Regions from separate parts of the Streptomyces sp. NPDC111802 genome, predicted to be linked through region 3. Evidence: riboswitches for the same ligand, from Rfam matches in the RefSeq annotation. Region 3 holds a riboswitch; each other region holds the start of a gene.
What was found. Region 3 has a riboswitch for cyclic di-AMP ahead of ACZ7NC_RS15305 (M23 family metallopeptidase). Riboswitches for the same ligand answer to the same signal wherever they lie in the genome.

Region 1: another riboswitch for cyclic di-AMP. It lies ahead of ACZ7NC_RS05320 (transglycosylase family protein); the one in region 3 lies ahead of ACZ7NC_RS15305 (M23 family metallopeptidase).
Region 2: another riboswitch for cyclic di-AMP. It lies ahead of ACZ7NC_RS17245 (M23 family metallopeptidase); the one in region 3 lies ahead of ACZ7NC_RS15305 (M23 family metallopeptidase).
Region 4: another riboswitch for cyclic di-AMP. It lies ahead of ACZ7NC_RS12065 (C40 family peptidase); the one in region 3 lies ahead of ACZ7NC_RS15305 (M23 family metallopeptidase).

The regions. Positions count from the first base shown of each region.
Region 1 is NZ_JBVKCZ010000004.1:103,212-107,674, reverse strand. Features, by position in the region: gene ACZ7NC_RS05330 (cytochrome P450 family protein) at 1-96, shown strand, start outside; gene ACZ7NC_RS05325 (transglycosylase family protein) at 263-1,297, shown strand; cyclic di-AMP (ydaO/yuaA leader) riboswitch at 1,507-1,699, shown strand; gene ACZ7NC_RS05320 (transglycosylase family protein) at 1,704-2,390, shown strand; gene eno (phosphopyruvate hydratase) at 2,755-4,041, shown strand; gene ACZ7NC_RS05310 (FtsB family cell division protein) at 4,144-4,463, shown strand, end outside.
Region 2 is NZ_JBVKCZ010000013.1:202,136-206,598, forward strand. Features, by position in the region: gene ACZ7NC_RS17230 (MarR family winged helix-turn-helix transcriptional regulator) at 79-594, opposite strand; gene ACZ7NC_RS17235 (dihydrofolate reductase family protein) at 674-1,807, shown strand; tRNA gene ACZ7NC_RS17240 (tRNA-Met) at 1,942-2,015, shown strand; cyclic di-AMP (ydaO/yuaA leader) riboswitch at 2,387-2,544, shown strand; gene ACZ7NC_RS17245 (M23 family metallopeptidase) at 2,556-3,584, shown strand; gene ACZ7NC_RS17250 (aldo/keto reductase) at 3,788-4,463, shown strand, end outside.
Region 3 is NZ_JBVKCZ010000012.1:64,846-69,308, reverse strand. Features, by position in the region: gene ACZ7NC_RS15315 (TetR/AcrR family transcriptional regulator) at 1-343, shown strand, start outside; gene ACZ7NC_RS15310 (SGNH/GDSL hydrolase family protein) at 448-1,233, opposite strand; gene ACZ7NC_RS15305 (M23 family metallopeptidase) at 1,521-2,471, opposite strand; cyclic di-AMP (ydaO/yuaA leader) riboswitch at 2,476-2,633, opposite strand; gene ACZ7NC_RS15300 (alpha-galactosidase) at 2,941-4,463, opposite strand, start outside.
Region 4 is NZ_JBVKCZ010000009.1:64,370-68,832, forward strand. Features, by position in the region: gene ACZ7NC_RS12060 (tellurite resistance/C4-dicarboxylate transporter family protein) at 1-765, opposite strand, end outside; gene ACZ7NC_RS12065 (C40 family peptidase) at 982-2,181, opposite strand; cyclic di-AMP (ydaO/yuaA leader) riboswitch at 2,190-2,360, opposite strand; gene pcrA (DNA helicase PcrA) at 2,732-4,463, shown strand, end outside.

The DNA.
Region 1 (4,463 bases), on a different contig from region 3:
CGACTCGCGGTGGATCCGGGGGAGTTGAGATGGCGCGGTGGACTGATCATGCGCGGACTGCGCACCCTTCCGGTGGAGTTCAGCCCAGTTGGGTGATTCTGTCCGCCCCGGCAAACGTGATACGCGCTCAAGTCTGTGATCTTCACGTGATCTACGCGGCATTAACTTGTGACAAGTGATCGTCTGCCTATACGTTCACGGATCAACGAGGCGCCCAGGTTTCACGCGCCACAGTCACTGCTGTCTCGTGAAAGGCACCCGCATGCTCTCCGGGAACGGTCGTCACCGTCGCCCCCGTCAGGCTCCGGCTCTCCTTGTCGCGGCCGGGGTGACCGGCTCCGCCATCGCCATCCCGCTCCTCGGCGCCACCGGCGCGAGCGCGGCCGACGGCAATGTGTGGGACAAGGTGGCCGACTGTGAGAGTGGCGGCTCCTGGAGCGCCGACACCGGCAACGGGCGTTATGGCGGACTCCAGTTGACCCAGGCCGACTGGGAGAAGTACGGCGGTCTCGACTACGCCTCCACTCCCGATCTGGCCAGCCGCTCCCAGCAGATCGCCGTGGCGCAGGACGTCCTGGCGGCCCGGGGAACCAGTCCCTGGGGCACCTGCGCGGTGCTCAACGGACTCACCAAGGCGTCCGGCTCGGTCGACCTCGACACCGGGGTGGAGGAGGACTCACCCTCCGAGGTGTCCGGATCCTCCGGTTTGCTCGATTCACCCAAGTCGTCCGGCTCGTCCGGCTCATCGAGTTCGTCTGACTCATCGAGCGAATCCGACTCCTCCGGTGCGTCGACCCCGTCCGACGATGCCTCGAACCTGCTGAGCGGCTCCTCCGGCGCTTCGTCCGAATCACCCGATAATTCATCATCCTCGCCCTCGTCGTCCTCTTCAGTCGACAAGTCCGCGAAGTCCGATACGTCACCCGACTCAAGGACTCCACAGTCGCCGGACAGCTCTCCCATAGAGACCCCCAAGGGTGACAATCAGGACAACTCGGAGCAGGATGCGGGCTCCTGGAGTCTCGTCGACACCGGGTCGATCGACGACGCGACGGCCGGCTCCGGGCGTCATCGCGGTCCCAGTGCCGACGAGGACGATGCCGTCGACAGTGCCGTCAAGTCCTCCGGTCGCCACGCCTCGTACAGCGTCCGCCCCGGCGACACTCTCGCCTCCATCGCCGACTCCCTTGAGCTTCAGGGCGGGTGGCGCGCGCTGTACAACGCGAACAAGAAGGCCATCGGCGCCGACGCGAACCACATCTTCGCCGGTCAGACCCTGGACGTCCCTGTCGAATAACGGTCGAACAGGGCGAAAAACAGCGGGAGTTCGCGTCATGTTTCGCCCTGGAATGTCCGCTTTAAAGGTAGTGAGAGATAGATCTCAGATGCCCTGATCGTCTTTGTAATTCCGCGAATCGCGTGTCTACGGTCATGACCGCTCGCCACCAGAGCGAGCCCCGACAGCCGTCACGCCGAATCCTGCCGGCGGCCGTACGGGAACAGTCGTCGCGTCAAGCGCCGTAGGCAGGAGCGGGGGACCCAAGGTAAGCGCCGGGTCCGGCAGTTGAGGCCCTTCGGGGCCGCACGGCCGGAGTTCGGCTTGGGGTTAAGTCGCGCACCAGCGTCAGCGGTGCGCGGCCGGGCAACTCAACCGGCCCGAACCCGACAGCTCACCTCGTAGGCGTCGGTGAGGGGATCCTTCCATGCTGTTTTCCAGCAAGGGCAAGCACCGCCGTCCGTCCAAGGCCGCTCGCGCCATCGCCGTCGTCGGCGTCACCGGCGCCGCCGCCGTCGCCGCCCCGCTGATGGCGGCCGGCAGTGCCTCGGCCGCCACCGCCTCCGAGTGGGACACCGTCGCCCAGTGCGAGTCCGGCGGCAACTGGTCGATCAACACCGGCAACGGCTACTACGGCGGTCTGCAGTTCTCCGCCTCCACCTGGGCCGCGTACGGCGGCACGGCGTACGCCTCCACCGCCGACCAGGCCAGCAAGGCCCAGCAGATCGAGATAGCCGAGAAGGTCCTCGCGGCCCAGGGCAAGGGCGCCTGGCCGAACTGCGGCACCGGCCTGTCGAGCGCCGCCTACAACGGCTCCTCCGCCGGCTCCTCGCAGAGCGGCGAGACCACCACTCGCTCCAGCGAGCAGCAGTCGGCCTCCCGCTCCACCGACCGCCCGGCCGCCAAGAAGAGCACCAAGACCGTCACCACCCCGACCGGCAAGAAGGTCAAGAAGGGCGACGGCGAGTACAAGGTCGTCAAGGGTGACACCCTCAGCTCGATCGCCGCGGACCACGACGTCAAGGGCGGCTGGGAGAAGCTCTTCCAGCTGAACAAGGGCATCGTCGAGGACGCGAACCTGATCTACCCGGGTCAGCAGCTGCACCTGAAGTAAGCCGGCGCGGCGGGCCGCGAACCGGCGGCCCGCGGCATCACGCGGCCGACAGTTGAACCACAGCGCCTTCACATCCGTGGACCTCATAGTGAAGGCGTCGTGAGGGCCACCCCCGTCCCCACGAACTCCCCGCCTCGGTGCGTTTTCCCCCGTACGCACCGGGGCGGGGCTCTTTCTTGTGCGGGCTTGCACGCGGGTTCTTCTGCGGGCCCGCACGCGGACCATTTTTGTTCCGTTCGGAAACAATTTACTCTCGGTTCTGTCCACGGGGCGGTCGACCGCTGGCCGAACGCCCGGAGCCGGTTAGGCTCGTCTCGCAGTACCCACCGCGGTCTGCGTACCCGCGTCACATCCGAAGAAGGAGATGCTCGTGCCGTCCATCGACGTCGTCGTAGCCCGGGAAATCCTGGACTCCCGAGGCAACCCCACGGTCGAGGTCGAGGTCGGCCTCGACGACGGCAGCACGGGTCGTGCCGCCGTCCCGTCCGGCGCCTCGACCGGTGCCTTCGAGGCCATCGAGCTCCGTGACGGTGACCCCAACCGCTACCAGGGCAAGGGTGTCGAGAAGGCCGTCCTCGCCGTCATCGAGCAGATCGGCCCGGAGCTCGTCGGCTACGACGCCACCGAGCAGCGCCTGATCGACCAGGCGATGTTCGACCTGGACGCCACCGACAACAAGGGCTCGCTCGGCGCCAACGCCATCCTCGGCGTCTCGCTCGCCGTCGCGCACGCCGCCTCCGAGGCGTCCGACCTCCCGCTCTTCCGCTACCTGGGCGGCCCGAACGCGCACCTGCTGCCGGTGCCGATGATGAACATCCTGAACGGCGGCTCGCACGCCGACTCCAACGTGGACATCCAGGAGTTCATGATCGCCCCGATCGGCGCGGAGTCCTTCTCCGAGGCCCTGCGCTGGGGCACCGAGGTCTACCACACCCTCAAGAAGGTCCTGAAGGGCCGCGGCCTGTCCACCGGCCTCGGCGACGAGGGCGGCTTCGCCCCGAACCTCGGCTCCAACCGCGAGGCCCTCGACCTCATCCTCGAGGCCATCAAGGAAGCCGGCTACGCCCCCGGCGAGCAGATCGCCCTCGCGCTCGACGTCGCCGCCTCCGAGTTCTACAAGGACGGCAAGTACCTCTTCGAGGGCAAGGAGCGCTCCGCCGCCGAGATGACGGAGTACTACGAGGAGCTCGTGGCGGCCTACCCGCTCGTCTCCATCGAGGACCCGCTGTTCGAGGACGACTGGGCCGGCTGGAAGGTCCTCACCGACAAGCTCGGCGACAAGGTCCAGATCGTCGGCGACGACCTGTTCGTCACCAACCCGGAGCGCCTGGCCCGCGGCATCGACGACGGCGCCGCCAACGCCCTGCTGGTCAAGGTCAACCAGATCGGCTCGCTGACCGAGACCCTGGACGCCGTCGAGCTGGCCCAGCGCAGCGGCTTCAAGTGCATGATGTCCCACCGCTCCGGCGAGACCGAGGACGTCACCATCGCCGACCTGGCCGTCGCCACCAACTGCGGCCAGATCAAGACCGGCGCCCCGGCCCGCTCCGAGCGCGTCGCCAAGTACAACCAGCTGCTGCGCATCGAGGAGATCCTCGACGACGCGGCGGTGTACGCGGGTCGCTCGGCCTTCCCGCGCTTCAAGGGCTGACGCCCGGCCGGGTAAGCCTTAGCCAGTCGTACGTACGTCCCCGTACTCGGTCCCGTACCGTGTGCGGGGACGTACGCACGTGAAAGGGGAGGCGGAGAGCCGATGGCCGTGAAGGACCGGGACCGTTTCTCCACCGCGACCAGGATCCGGTTGCTCGGCGAGCAGACGGCGGCCCGCGTCTACCGCTCCCAGACCAAGCGGCAGGCCCGGCGCTCCAGGCTCACCGGGCGCGCCGCGCTGCTCGCGCTGGTGCTCTGCTCCCTCGTCGTGGCACTGGCCTACCCGATAAGGCAGTACGTCTCCCAGCGCGCCGAGATCGCCGACACGCAGCGGCAGCAGGAGGAGGCCGCCCAGCGCGTCGAGCAGCTGCGCGACCTCAAGGCACGCTGGCAGGACGACGCGTACGCCGAGCAGCAGATCCG
Region 2 (4,463 bases), on a different contig from region 3:
GCTTCAGATTTGAATCAGCAGCTCGGCCAGGACCCTACCCCATGCTTTAAATTTGAAGCAACAGATTTGTCGCGCGGATCACGAACAGGGCTTGTTGGAGCGCCTGCGCCAGGGCACGTCGTCCGGGGCGGCATGCGCGTCCTCCCCGTGGAACCCCTCGCCGATCGCCGTGAAGATCTCCTCCAGCTGGCCGACCTGCTCCGGGGACAGTCGGTCGAAGAGCAGCGACCGTACGGTCTCGACATGACCCGGGGCCGCCTGCTCCAGGACCCGCATCCCCTGGTCGGTGAGGGCCGCGATGCTGCCCCGCTTGTCCCAGCGGCAGTCCTCGCGCCGCACCAGGCCGTCCTTCTCCAGGCGGGTGACGGCGTAGGTCAGCCGGCTACGGGTGATCTTCAGCCCCTCCGCGAGGTCGGTCATGCGCAGTCGGCGCTCCGGGCTTTCGGAGAGCGTGGCGAGGATGGAGTAATACACGTGAGGCATGCCGGCCTCCTGCTGGAGCTGCCGGTCCAGCGCGTCCTCCACGAGCGCGGCGGCGGCGATGTACGCGCGCCAGGCGCGCTGCTCCTCGGGGGTGAGCCAGCGAGTCGTCATAGGACCAGTGTAGGTTTGTTTCAAAGTTGAACCAAGACCCAGACCGTATAGCCAGACCGTAGAGTCGGAGAGCGCGCCCATGCCGTCGTACCCCTACGTCCTGCTGTCCGCCGCCGTCTCCCTGGACGGCTACCTCGACGACACGACTCCCGACCGCCTGCTGCTGTCCAGCCCGGCCGACTTCGACCGGGTCGACGAGGTGCGGGCCTCCGTGGACGCGATTCTGATCGGTGCCGGCACGATCCGGGCGGACAACCCGCGGCTGCTGGTGAACTCGGCCGAACGGCGGGCCGCGCGGGTGGCGGCGGGGAAGCCGGAGTATCCGTTGAAGGTCACGGTCAGCGCGACGGGCGAGCTGGATCCGGCCGCGAACTTCTGGCACACGGGCGGCGACAAGATCGTCTATACGACGGCGAAGGGCGCGGAGCGGCTGCGGCGGGCGCCGGTCGAAGCGGACGTCGTCGCGCTGGGCGATGAACTGGACTGGCGGCCCCTGCTGGCGCATCTGCGTGAGGTGCGCGGCGTCGAGCGGCTGATGGTCGAGGGGGGCGGCAAGATCCACACCCAGCTGATCCAGCAGGGGCTGGCGGACGAGTTGCAGCTGGTGCTGGCGCCGCTGTTCGTGGGGGATGCGCGGGCGCCGCGGCTGTTCGGGCCGGGTGGGTATCAGGGTGGACGGCTGCGACTGGTCGAGACGCGGCGGATCGAGGACGTGGTGCTGATGCGTTACGAGCCGACGGCGCCGGGTGCCGGTGAGCTTCCCTCCGCCGCGGATCGGCACTGGCTGGGGCTGGCGTGCGAGCTGGCGGCGCAGTGCCCGCCCTCAAAGACGGCGTTCAGCGTCGGGGCGGTGGTGGTGGCGGCCGACGGGACGGAACTGGCGCGCGGGTACTCCAGGGAGGGCGGTGATCCCGTGGTGCATGCGGAGGAGGCGGCGCTGGCGAAGATCCCGGCGGGGGATCCGAGGCTGGCGTCGGCGACGGTGTACAGCAGCCTGGAGCCTTGTACGCGGCGTGCGTCGCGGCCGGTGCCGTGTGCGCGGCTGATTCTTGAGGCGGGGGTGCGCAGGGTGGTGACGGCTTGGCGGGAGCCGGACACGTTCGTGGTCGGAGCCGATGGGAGCGGGGTGCTGGCGGGGGAGGGCGTGGATGTGGTGGTGCTCGCGGAGTACGAGGAGCGGGCGATGGCACCGAACGGGCATCTGCTGGGCTGAGGCCGGGCTTCTTCTCGCCCCCGCCGCCCTTGCCCGTCCCGTCCCTGGGGGCCGCGCCCCCAGACCCCCGCTCCGGCCCTGAAAGAAAGGCGTGTGCTTCGGGTCCTGCGGATGGCGTACTATGGATTCAACGACGCGGGGTGGAGCAGCTCGGTAGCTCGCTGGGCTCATAACCCAGAGGTCGCAGGTTCAAATCCTGTCCCCGCTACTGAAGGCTCAGGGCCGGAACTGATCAGTTCCGGCCCTGAGTGTTTTCCCGGCCGGCACGCCCGGCCGTCCGGCTGCCGTGTACGACCACCTCACGCCCACGGACTTCACCGGCGCCCCCTTCTGCAGGTGACCTTGATCGTTGTCACCAGATGTGATCGGGCGAGCGCCCTCCGCATAACAACTGACATACCGTCAATACCTGTGTGATTCCTGAGCCTTGGCCAACTCGCCCGATTTGGGCCACTGATGACCCGTAAGTCCAGGCGAGAATCGTTAATGATCAAGTGGAACAGCTTGGAATCCGCACCCCGCGTCTATTAACGTTCGATAACGCAGCGCGGTCGTCCCAGCCGTCACAAGAGGCGGCTCCGTGCGCACGCGCCGAGTCCCGCAAGGGAGCCGGGGAACCACCACCCTGGGGTGAATCGCACGGATTCCGCCGTGGAAGCACGGTTGGTATACGCGCGTAGGAGACCTTCCTGCTCCGAACCCGTCAGCTAACCCGGTAGGCGAGAAGGAAGGAAAGGAGTACGCCCACGTGGCGTCAAACCGGCCTGCTCCGCAAGCCCCGTTCGTGCCGAGCCAGCGCACCACCGACACCTTCGGCTACGACAGCTACCGCACCGACGAGGGCCCGTTCGAGGAGTGGAACCCCACCGCGGAGTCCATTCGTCCCGTTCGTGGCAGGCACCGCGTCTCCAAGCAGCGCGGCGGGGGACTCGCCCGCAGCTCCACGGTTCTCGGCGTAGGCGTCATAGCCGCCGTCGGCGCGGGCGGCATGGCCAGCGCGAACAGCGGCAAGCCGCCGGTCGCCATCACCATGCCCGACCTGCCGCTGATCTCCGACGACGACTCCTCCGAGGCCGCCGAGGACACGGCCACCGCCCTCAGCACCATGGGCGAGGCCACCGAGCAGACCGCTCAGAGCGGCTCCGACGCCGGCGAGGCGCTGCGCAGCCGGATCATCGCGCAGGCCGAGCTCCAGCAGGACCAGATCGACAGCAAGGCCGCCGCCGCTGCCGTTGCCGCCGCCGAGAAGGAGGCCGCCGCGGCCGCCGCCAAGGCGGAGCAGGAGGCCAAGGAGAAGGCCGCCGCCGCGAAGGCCGCCGCCGAGGAGGAGGCCCGCAAGAAGGCCGAGGCCGAGCGCCTCGCCGAGCTGGCCAAGCAGTACACGCTGCCGACCTCCTCGTACACCATCACCTCGACCTTCGGTCAGGCCGGCGCCTACTGGTCCTCCGGGTACCACACCGGCCTCGACTTCGCCGCCCCCACCGGCACGCTGATCAAGGCGATCCACTCCGGCACGGTCACCTTCGCCGGCTGGGACGGCTCGTACGGCTACAAGACCGAGATCACCCTCGACGACGGCACCGAGCTCTGGTTCGCGCACCAGTCCTCGATCAGCGTCAGCGTGGGCCAGAAGGTCAACACGGGCGACGTCATCGGCCGCGTTGGTGCCACGGGCAATGTGACCGGCGCCCACCTGCACCTCGAGGTGCACCCCGACGGCGCCACGAACGGCATCGACCCGATGGCGTGGCTGCAGGGCAAGGGCCTCACGCCCTGAGGTCGTGAGGTCCTGAGGCCACGAGACCCTGAGGTCCTGAGTCCCTTGAGGTCCTTGAGAGGCGTCCACTTCTGAACCCCCGGCAGTCCTGACGGCGTCCCCCCGACGTCAGGGCTGCCGGTTTTCGGTGTGCCAGGAGTGTTTACCGGGACTTTGTCGCAAGCTCGGAATGATCGGCTCCGGCACGGCAGTTGACGTAGAACATGACTTCTCTTCGCAAGCTCGGCTCCTCCGACCTCGAGGTCCACCCGCTCTGCCTCGGCGGCAACGTCTTCGGCTGGACCGCCGACGAGACCCAGTCCTTCGCCGTCCTCGACGCGTACACAGAGGCGGGCGGCAACTTCATCGACACGGCCGACGTCTACTCGGCGTGGGTCGAGGGCAACGCGGGCGGCGAGTCCGAGACGGTCATCGGCAACTGGCTGACGGCACGCGGCAACCGGGACGATGTCGTGATCGCCACCAAGGTCAGCCAGCACCCCGATTTCCGGGGCCTGAGCGCGGCCAACATCAAGGCGGCCGCCGACGCCTCCCTGCGTCGCCTGGGCACCGATCACATCGACCTCTACTACACCCACTACGACCAGCCGGAAGTGCCGGTCGAGGAGATCATCGGCGCCCTTGACGAGCTGGTGCGGGCGGGCAAGGTGCGGCACATCGCCGCGTCCAACATCTCCGCCGAGCGCCTCGCGGCCTCCCTCGCCTTCTCCGACCGCGAGGGCCTCGCCCGATACGTGGCCCTCCAGCCGCACTACAACCTGGTCTCCCGCGACACCTACGAAGGCGACCTGCAGAACCTCGCCGAGCGGGAGGGTGTGGCGGCGGTCCCGTACTACGCCCTCGCGTCCGGTTTCCTCACGGGCAAGTACCGCCCCGGTA
Region 3 (4,463 bases):
GTACGCGCCCACCGGCCAGGCCAAGGGCTGGCGGCTGTGGATCGAGGGCTGGGCGGCGGCGCTGCGCGAGCCCGCGCTCCAGGAGGTCACCCGGGACCTGGACCGGCAGTGGAAGGCGGCCATCACCGAGGTCATCGCCGAGGGGGTGGCGGCGGACGAGTTCCGCTGTCCCGACCCCGCCGGCGCGGCCCTGCGCCTCACCGCTCTGCTCGACGGACTGGCCGTACAGCTGACGTCGTACCCGGGGGCGGTCTCACGCGCGCGTGCCCAGGAGTGGGTGGACGAGGCGCTGGCCCGGGAACTGGGGCTGGAGCGGGCGGCGTTGACGGCGTCCAGACGCTGACGTACGTGGTGCGGGCGCCGAGTTCGCTCCGCGGGACATGCCTCCGGGCCGCACCGATCAGTGACCGGTACGGCCCGGAGGCATCTGTGGCTCGCGAACCGCTCTCAGGCCACGGACTGGATCCGCATCTTGATGTCGTCCGGGGACATGGCGCCCTTGGCCGTCACATGGTCGCCCGACGACTCGCCGCGCAGCCGCCGGCCGATCCACGGCACCAGGTACTCGCGCGCCCATTGGACGTCGTCCCGGCGAACCTCAAGGGTGCCGCGGGGCGGGAGCGGCGGCCAGGGCTGGTCCGGGTCGGCGGGGATCTCCAGCCCGAGGACCTGGCCCGCGCGAAGCGCCACGCGCGTGTGCCCCTCGGGAGACAGGTGAAGCCGGTCGCCGTCCCAGGCCCGGCGGTCCTGAACCGTCTTCAGGGACCACAGGTCGAGCACCGGGCAGCCGTACCGGTCGGCGATGGCCCGCACATGACCGTTGTACGTGGCGATCTTGCCGCGCAGATGCTTCAGCACGGGTACGCCACGGGTGTCGAAGCCGGTCGTCACCATGACGGTGCCGACGGCGGAGGTGAGCCGGGCGATCGCCCGCTCGAAGCGCTCGGCCACCTCGTCGGGGTCGGTGCCCGGCCGGATGATGTCGTTGCCGCCCGCGCAGAACGAGACCAGGTCCGGGGCCAGTTCGACGGCCTTGGGAAGCTGGTCCTCGACGATCTGGTCGAGCAGTTTGCCGCGCACGGCGAGGTTGGTGTAGTCGAAGTCGCCCTCGGGACGCCGGTCCGCGAGCAGGACCGCGAACCGGTCCGCCCAGCCGACGAACGCCCCGTCGGGGCCGGGGTCGCCGACGCCCTCGGTGAAGCTGTCCCCCACCGCGACGTACGACCCGATCACTGATCTGCTGTCACTCTTCGAATCGTCTGCCACATCGGGACATGATTCACCTTTGAATGTGACCTACGCGACCGTAGGAAGAGGTTGACGAGCGGTGAGATAAGCCACTCCCCAAGTGTTGACCAAACCTGGAATAACCCTCTGAGCAGGGGTGTTGAGCGGGTGATGACTGTCATCGGCCTCCGGGGCACGGCCACTGGACCGTGGACACACCGAAGGCCGGACCCGGGGATCGAGGTCCGGCCTTCGGTTGCGTGTCAGGCAGGTGGCTTTCGCGCGGGCGGCCGTCAGCCGATGGCAACGCCCTTGGAGCGGAGGTAGGCGACCGGGTCCACGTCCGAGCCGTAGTCCGGCGTGGTGCGGATCTCGAAGTGCAGGTGCGGGCCGGTCACGTTGCCGGTCGCGCCGGAGAGGCCGACCTGCTGGCCCGCGGTCACGGTCTGGCCGGCCGAGACGGAGAGCGAGGACAGGTGGGCGTACTGCGCGTAGTAGCCGTCGGCGAGCTGGATGACGACCTGGTTGCCGTACGCGCCACCCCAGCCGGCGGAGACGACGGTGCCCGCGCCGACCGCCTTGAGCGGGGTGCCGGTCGCGGCGGCGAAGTCGACACCGGTGTGGTAGCCGCTGGACCACATGCTGCCCGCCACCTTGTATCCGGTGCCGAGGGTCGCGCCGGTGAGCGGGGCGGAGAACCCGTTGGCGGTGCTTGCGGTCCCGGCGGCCGAGGTCGTCTTCGCGGCGGACTTCGAGGCGCTCGAGTCGTTCGAGGACGGCTTCGACGAGGGCTTCGAGGACTTCTTCGACGAGGCGGAGGACGGGGCGGACGACGAGGACTTGGGGGTGCTCGTCGTGGCCTTCTTGCCACCGATCGTGAGCTTCAGACCGGGGTGGATCAGCGACGGGTCGTCGCCGACCGCCGCGCGGTTGTCGGCGTAGAGCCGCTTCCAGCCGCCGCTGACATTCTCCTTGTCGGCGATCTTCGAAAGGTAATCGCCCACCCTCACCGAATAGGTCCGCACGCCGGTCTTCTTCTCGGCGGCCTTCTTCTCAACCGCCTTCTGGCCGGCGGCGGGAAGGGACTGAACGGCCTTTTCCGAAACGGACTGCGAGGGAGCGGCGTGGGCGCCGGTGGCCCCCATGAGCGGGAGAGCGAGAGCGGCGCCGCCGGTTCCGGCGACGGCTATGGAGCGGGTGAAGCGCAAGGGCTTCGGGCGGCGATGCTTACCCTTCGCGGGCATGGCGAATTCCTCTCCGGCGCCTGCGAGGTGAGCTGTCGGGTGCGGGCTGGAGATGCCCGGCCGCGTCGGGACGCGACTTGACCCCAAGCCGTTCCGGAGACCGGAACAGGCGGTTGTACCTGTGGGTCCCCCGCTCCTGCCGTGGACGGGTGAGTTAGCGCGGGATCCGGTCGGCGGCAGGATTAGGCGTCCGTCCGGATTGGTGGCGAACGTAAGCGAGGAAGACGCATGGGAACAAGTGAGAGGTTCCGTCCGAATGCGTTCCTGTTGATCCCTTGTGGGAATTACCGGTCACCGTGAGTGAATTCTTGGTATGCCGTCCGACTCAAAGCCCCATGAAAAACATGTGAATTACGTGGACATGACGGGCGACGCACGGTCACGAATATGACGCTCCTCACGTGACCCTGCTCCACCTCCCTTCACTCCAGAGCGAGTTGGAATGAAGTAGTCAATTCGGACAGAACACCTAGATGCGACGGAGGCGAATAACCGTCGCATCCAGATCGCCACACAGACGGGCACTTAGTCCGTGATGCACCAGTACGGCACCTCGGTGAATTTCGCCCGTTTCAAGGCATTCATACGCACCTGTCGGGTCGAGACCGCGCAGCCTCAGGGCCGGCAGGGGCTCGCCATAGCTCTGGGCCTGGAGCCAGGCGAGGACGACCGTCTCGTCCCCGAGCACGTACTGCACCGCGCTCAGTCCGCCGCGCGGGGGCCGCAGCCGGTAGAGGTCACCGCGCTGCACCAGGGGGCGGATCTCCTTGTAGAGCGTCACCCACTCCCGGGCCTCGGCCAGCTCCTCCTCGGTCCACCGCTCCAGGTCGCCGCCGACGCCGAGCACCCCCGCCATGGCGCTGACGAAGCGGAAGCGCAGTGAGCTGGCGCGGTGGTTGAGCATGGCGTTCGGACTGTCGGTGACCCAGGCCGCCATGGCCCGGGGCGGGTGGATCTGGCTGAAGCCGTGCTGGATGGCGAGCCGGTCGAGGGGGTCGGTGTTGTCCGAGGTCCACACCTGGTCGGTACGGCCGAGCACGCCGAGGTCGATCCGTCCGCCGCCGCCCGAGCAGGACTCGAAGGCGACACCGGGGTGAGCGGCGCGCAGCCGGTCGAGCAGACCGTACAGGGCACGCACATGGTCGACCCACAAGCGCTGCGGATACGGCTCACCGGGCCAGCCGGCGTCGGAGAAGCAGCGGTTGAAGTCCCACTTCACATAGTCGATCGGGGCGCTGGAGAGGAGCCCGTCGAGCTGTTCCCAGAGATACTCCTGGACGTCGTCGCGGGCGAGGTTCAGTACGAGCTGATTGCGGAATTCCGTACGCTTTCGTCCTGTTTGGTGCTGCACCCACTCCGGGTGGGCGCGATACAGCTCGCTGTCCGGATTGACCATTTCCGGTTCGACCCAGATGCCGAACTGCATGCCCAGCGCGTGCACGTACTCGGCGAGCGGCTTGAGGCCGGACGGGAAGCGGTCGGGGTTGGGCGTCCAGTCGCCGAGCCCGGCGCGGTCGCTGGTGCGGGTGCCGAACCAGCCGTCGTCCACCACGAACAGCTCGACCCCGATGGCCGCGGCCCGCCGCGCGAGCACGCTCTGCTGCTCCTCGGAGATGTCGAACTCGGTCGCCTCCCATGAGTTGAACAGCACCGCCCGGTCCTGGTCGGCGTCGGGGATCACATACGCGCGCTGGTACGCGTGCCAGGCGCGGCTGGCCCCGCCGAAGCCGCCGTCGCTCCACAGGCCGGCGAAGACGGGCGTCGTGAAGGACTCCCCCGCCGCCAGGCGCAGCAGGCCCGAGTCGTCGTGCCCGGCCCCGCCGGTGATCTGCACGCGCGCGTCCGGAAGTTGGGCCACGGCGATGCGCCAGGACCCCGACCAGCCGAGGGCGCAGCCGTAGACCTCGCCGCGCTCCTCGGTGGCGTCCGTGTCCAGCGCGACCCAGGGCAGATGCTGGTGCCCGGTGTGCCCCCGGCGGCTGCCGATGACCT
Region 4 (4,463 bases), on a different contig from region 3:
GAACTCGGCGATGAGCAGGACGGCGTACCAGGCCAGGCCGAGTACGAGCAGGGCGACGGTCACCGTGCGCAGGACGTCGGTGTCGTCCTCGTTCCAGAGGTGAATGCCGGGGGTGTCGGCGGCGAGAAGCTGCGCGCCGGCCATTGCGGAGATGGCCATGGCGCCGCCTGCCACCCAGTGGTCGCCGGCGCCGTGGGCGATCTGGCGTGGGTCGAAGCAGGTGAGGGCGACGGCGTAGAGGACCAGGCCCAGCCAGAACAGGACGAGTGCGGTGTGGGCGAGCCACGCCTTTGTCTCTGATGCGGCGAGTGTCGCGCCCAGGACGGCTACGCCCTCCGTGGCCACGCAGCCGAGGAAGACCCCGCCGGGCATCTGGCGGTGCCAGTCGCGTACGACGGCGATGAGGATGCCTGGCCAGAGCAGGGCCGCTAGGGCCAGGAGCGCCTGGGCGAGGGGTTGCCAGCCGAGGGTGCTGAAACGGGTGCCGAGGACTGTTGTCGCCGCGACGGCGGTGAGGGCGGCCGGGGTGGCTGCCTCCTTGAGCCATCTGGGGCGGTCCCGGAGGAGGCGGGCGGTGAAATCCCCCGCCAGGGCGAGCCAGGCTGCGCTTGCGAGGGCCAGGGCGATGCGGGACAGGGTCTCGTAGCCCGTCTGGTGCAGGGCTACCGAGATGATGCCGGTTGCCATGACGGCGGCGCCGGCTGCGGGGGGTCGCCGCGACCACCAGGTGTGGAGGGGGGAGGTGCGGGTGGTGGTGGCGCGCATGGGGCGATGCTAGGGAGTGGGGTGGGGGATGGGGGTGGGGCGCGCGGGGGGTGGGTGCGCGTTGATGCCTGCGGTGGTCTGTGTGTGTGGGGGCGGTGGGGTACGGGTGCTTTTCGGCTCGCCTTAGCGTTTCGCGGCATGGCCGCTGTGTCTGTGCGTGCCACGCGCGCGTGGCCTTACGAGCGGCCCGCGCGCGTGGTCGGGAGAGGACGGGTGTCAGGCGGGGCGGACCACGCTGTGGATCGACGACTCCCCGTCGTAGTAGATCGACTCCTCGCGGACGTAGGCGCCGGGCTTCGGGGCGTGGATCATCATGCCGTTGCCTATGTAGATGCCCACATGGGTGACGTCGTCGTAGAAGAAGACCAGGTCGCCGGGCTGGGCGCTGGAGAGGGAGACCGTGGTGCCGGCGTTGACCTGGTCGTAGGTGACGCGCGGGATGTCGACGCCGGCGGCCTTCCAGGCGGCCTGGGTGAGGCCCGAGCAGTCGTAGGAGTCGGGGCCGGTGGCGCCCCAGACGTACGGCTTGCCGATCTGGGAGCGGGCGAAGGCCAGGGCCTTCTCGGCCTTGGTGGCGTACGAGGAGTCCGAGGAGGACGGGTCCGAGGAGGACGGGTCCGAGGAGGACGAGTCCGAGGTGCCGGAGTCGGACGGGGGCGCCGTGCTCTCCTGCTGCTGTTGCGCGGCTTCCTGGCGCTGGCGCTCGGCCTCCGCCTGCTGGCGGGCCAGTTCGGCTGCCTTGCGCGCGGCTTCCTCCTGCTTGCGCTTCTCGATCGCGGCGAGGCGGGCCTTCTCCTCCGCCGTCAGCTTCGAGAGGAGCTCGCGTGCGTCGGAGAGCTTCTGCTGGACGGTGGTCTTGGCGGTCTGGAGGTCGTTCTGCGATTCGGTGAGCGTCTCGAGGCTCTGGGTGGCCTCCCTGCGCTTCTTCATGGTCGCTGACTGCTGCGTGAAGTACTCGTCGACCGATTCCTTCTGACGGTCCGTCATACGGCCCATCAGCTGGCTCTGGTCGAAGTAGTCCTGCGGGGTGTCCGCGAGGAGGAAGGTCGCCGTGTCGGGGGCGGTGGCGCCGGTGCGGTACTGGGCGGCGGCGGAGCGGCCCAGTTCCTCGCGTGCCTCGTTGAGCTTCTGGGTGCGCTGGGCGACGTCGTCGAGGAGGGTGTCGACGCGCTGGCGCTGCTTCGCGGTCTTCTCCTTGGCCGCGTTGTACTTCTCGGTCGCCGACTCCGCCTGGCGGTAGAGGTCGTCGACCTTCTTCTCGACCTCTTCGAGGCTGGGGTTGTCGTCCGTCGAGGGGCTCGCGTTGGCCGTCTGGGACAGCAGGGCGACGGACGTGAGGGCCGCCGTGGCGAGGGCGGGGGTCCGTATGCCTGCTACGCGCGTACCGGCGGGACGCGACTTGCGGTGCGACGCCAAGGGAGGCGACTCCTTCCATGCTCCGCCTACCGAGTTAGCTGTCGGGTTCGGGCGGGTGGTTCGGAAGGGTTGCCCTACGGCCGTTCCCGGATGGGAAGTCGGGCCGATTCACCCCAAGTTCGGTGGGTCCCCGGCTCCGGTTCGCCGTGCGGGCGCGCCGGACTCGGCGGAGGCCGTGCGGCCCGGCGTCGATCGCCGGTGGGGGTCGTACGGCCTGTCCGGCACGGTAGCCAACTCGTGTGGCCCCTGTGAAGGTTGATGTTCGATATGCCCGATACATTTTCGTGACCTTGAGGCGAGGCGGTATCAGGAGCAGCTGATTCGGGGGAGTGCGGGACTGTTTGAGTACTTATGTGGTGGGTGGGTTGTTTCGCATTATTTGTTGCGGTATTTGATCGCTCGGCCTGGTCGATCGCTTGCTGTAAGGGGCTGGTCGCGGGGGGTGAGGGGCTCTCGGGCGGGTGTCCCGGAAGATCGTCGGGATTCGGAACGTGTGATGTTCTCGGGGTGGCGGCGGGCTGTCAGTGGGGCCGCCTAGACTCGGAGAGCGATGAGCAGCCTCTTTGACGACAGCTTCCTGGCGGACCTCCAGGCCCCACGGGCCCATGAGGAAGAGCCGCCACCACCGCCCGAGGGCGATCACGCTCCGGAGCCGGTTCCGGACGATCTGTTCGGTGGGAAGTTCGACGTGCCGCCGGACCGGGACGCCTACTACCGCGACGGCGCCCCGCGGCCGGCCATCGACGCCGCGGCGCTGCTGGAGGGGTTGAACGAGAACCAGCGCGCCGCCGTCGTCCACTCCGGCACCCCCCTGCTCATCGTGGCCGGGGCCGGATCCGGCAAGACGCGTGTGCTCACCCATCGCATCGCCCATCTCCTGGCCGAGCGGAACGTGCATCCGGGGCAGATCCTCGCGATCACCTTCACCAACAAGGCCGCCGGTGAGATGAAGGAGCGCGTCGAGCAGCTCGTCGGCCCGCGTGCGAACGCGATGTGGGTGATGACCTTCCACAGCGCGTGCGTGCGCATCCTGCGCAGGGAGAGCAAGAAGCTCGGGTTCACGTCGTCGTTCTCGATCTACGACGCCGCCGACAGCAAGCGGTTGATGGCGCTGGTGTGCCGTGATCTGGACCTCGATCCCAAGCGCTTCCCGCCCAAGTCCTTCAGCGCCAAGATCAGCAACCTGAAGAACGAGCTGATCGACGAGGAGGACTTCGCCGCCCAGGCGACGGACGGCTTCGAGAAGACCCTCGCGCAGGCCTATGCCATGTACCAGTCGCGATTGCGGGAGGCCAACGCCCTCGACTTCGACGACCTGATCATGACGACGGTCAATCTGCTGCGGGCCTTCCCGGACGTCGCCGAGCACTACCGCCGTCGTTTCCGGCACGTCCTCGTGGACGAGTACCAGGACACCAACCACGCCCAGTACGCGCTGGTGCGCGAGCTCGTCGGGACCAGCGAGCACCCCGTCGACGTGCCGCCCAGCGAGTACGACCTCGCGCCCGCCGAGCTGTGCGTGGTGGGCGACGCCGACCAGTCCATCTATGCGTTCCGGGGCGCCACCATCCGCAACATCCTCCAGTTCGAGGAGGACTACCCGGACGCGACGACGATCCTGCTGGAACAGAACTACCGCTCCACGCAGACGATCCTGACCGTCGCCAACGCGGTCATCGAGCGCAATGAGTCCCGCCGCCCGAAGAACCTGTGGACCAACGCGGGCGCGGGCGCGCGCATCACCGGCTATGTCGCGGACACCGAGCACGACGAGGCGCAGTTCGTCGCCGACGAGATAGACCGACTGACCGACGCGGGGGACGCGAAGGCCGGCGACGTCGCCGTCTTCTACCGTACGAACGCCCAGTCCCGTGTCTTCGAGGAAGTCTTCATCCGCGTCGGGCTGCCCTACAAGGTCGTCGGCGGGGTCCGGTTCTACGAGCGCAAGGAGGTCCGGGACGTACTCGCCTATCTGCGGGTGCTGGCCAACCCCGAGGACTCCGTGCCGCTGCGACGGATCCTCAACGTCCCCAAGCGTGGCATCGGTGACCGCGCCGAGGCGATGATCGACGCCCTTTCACAGCGGGAGAAGATCAGCTTCCCGCAGGCGCTGCGGCGTGTCGACGAGGCGTACGGCATGGCCGCGCGGTCGACCAACGCGGTCAAGCGGTTCAACGCGCTGATGGAGGAGCTCCGTACGATCGTCGAGTCCGGCGCGGGACCGGCGACCGTCCTGGAAGCGGTCCTCGAACGGACCGGCTATCTCGCCGAGTTGCAGGCCT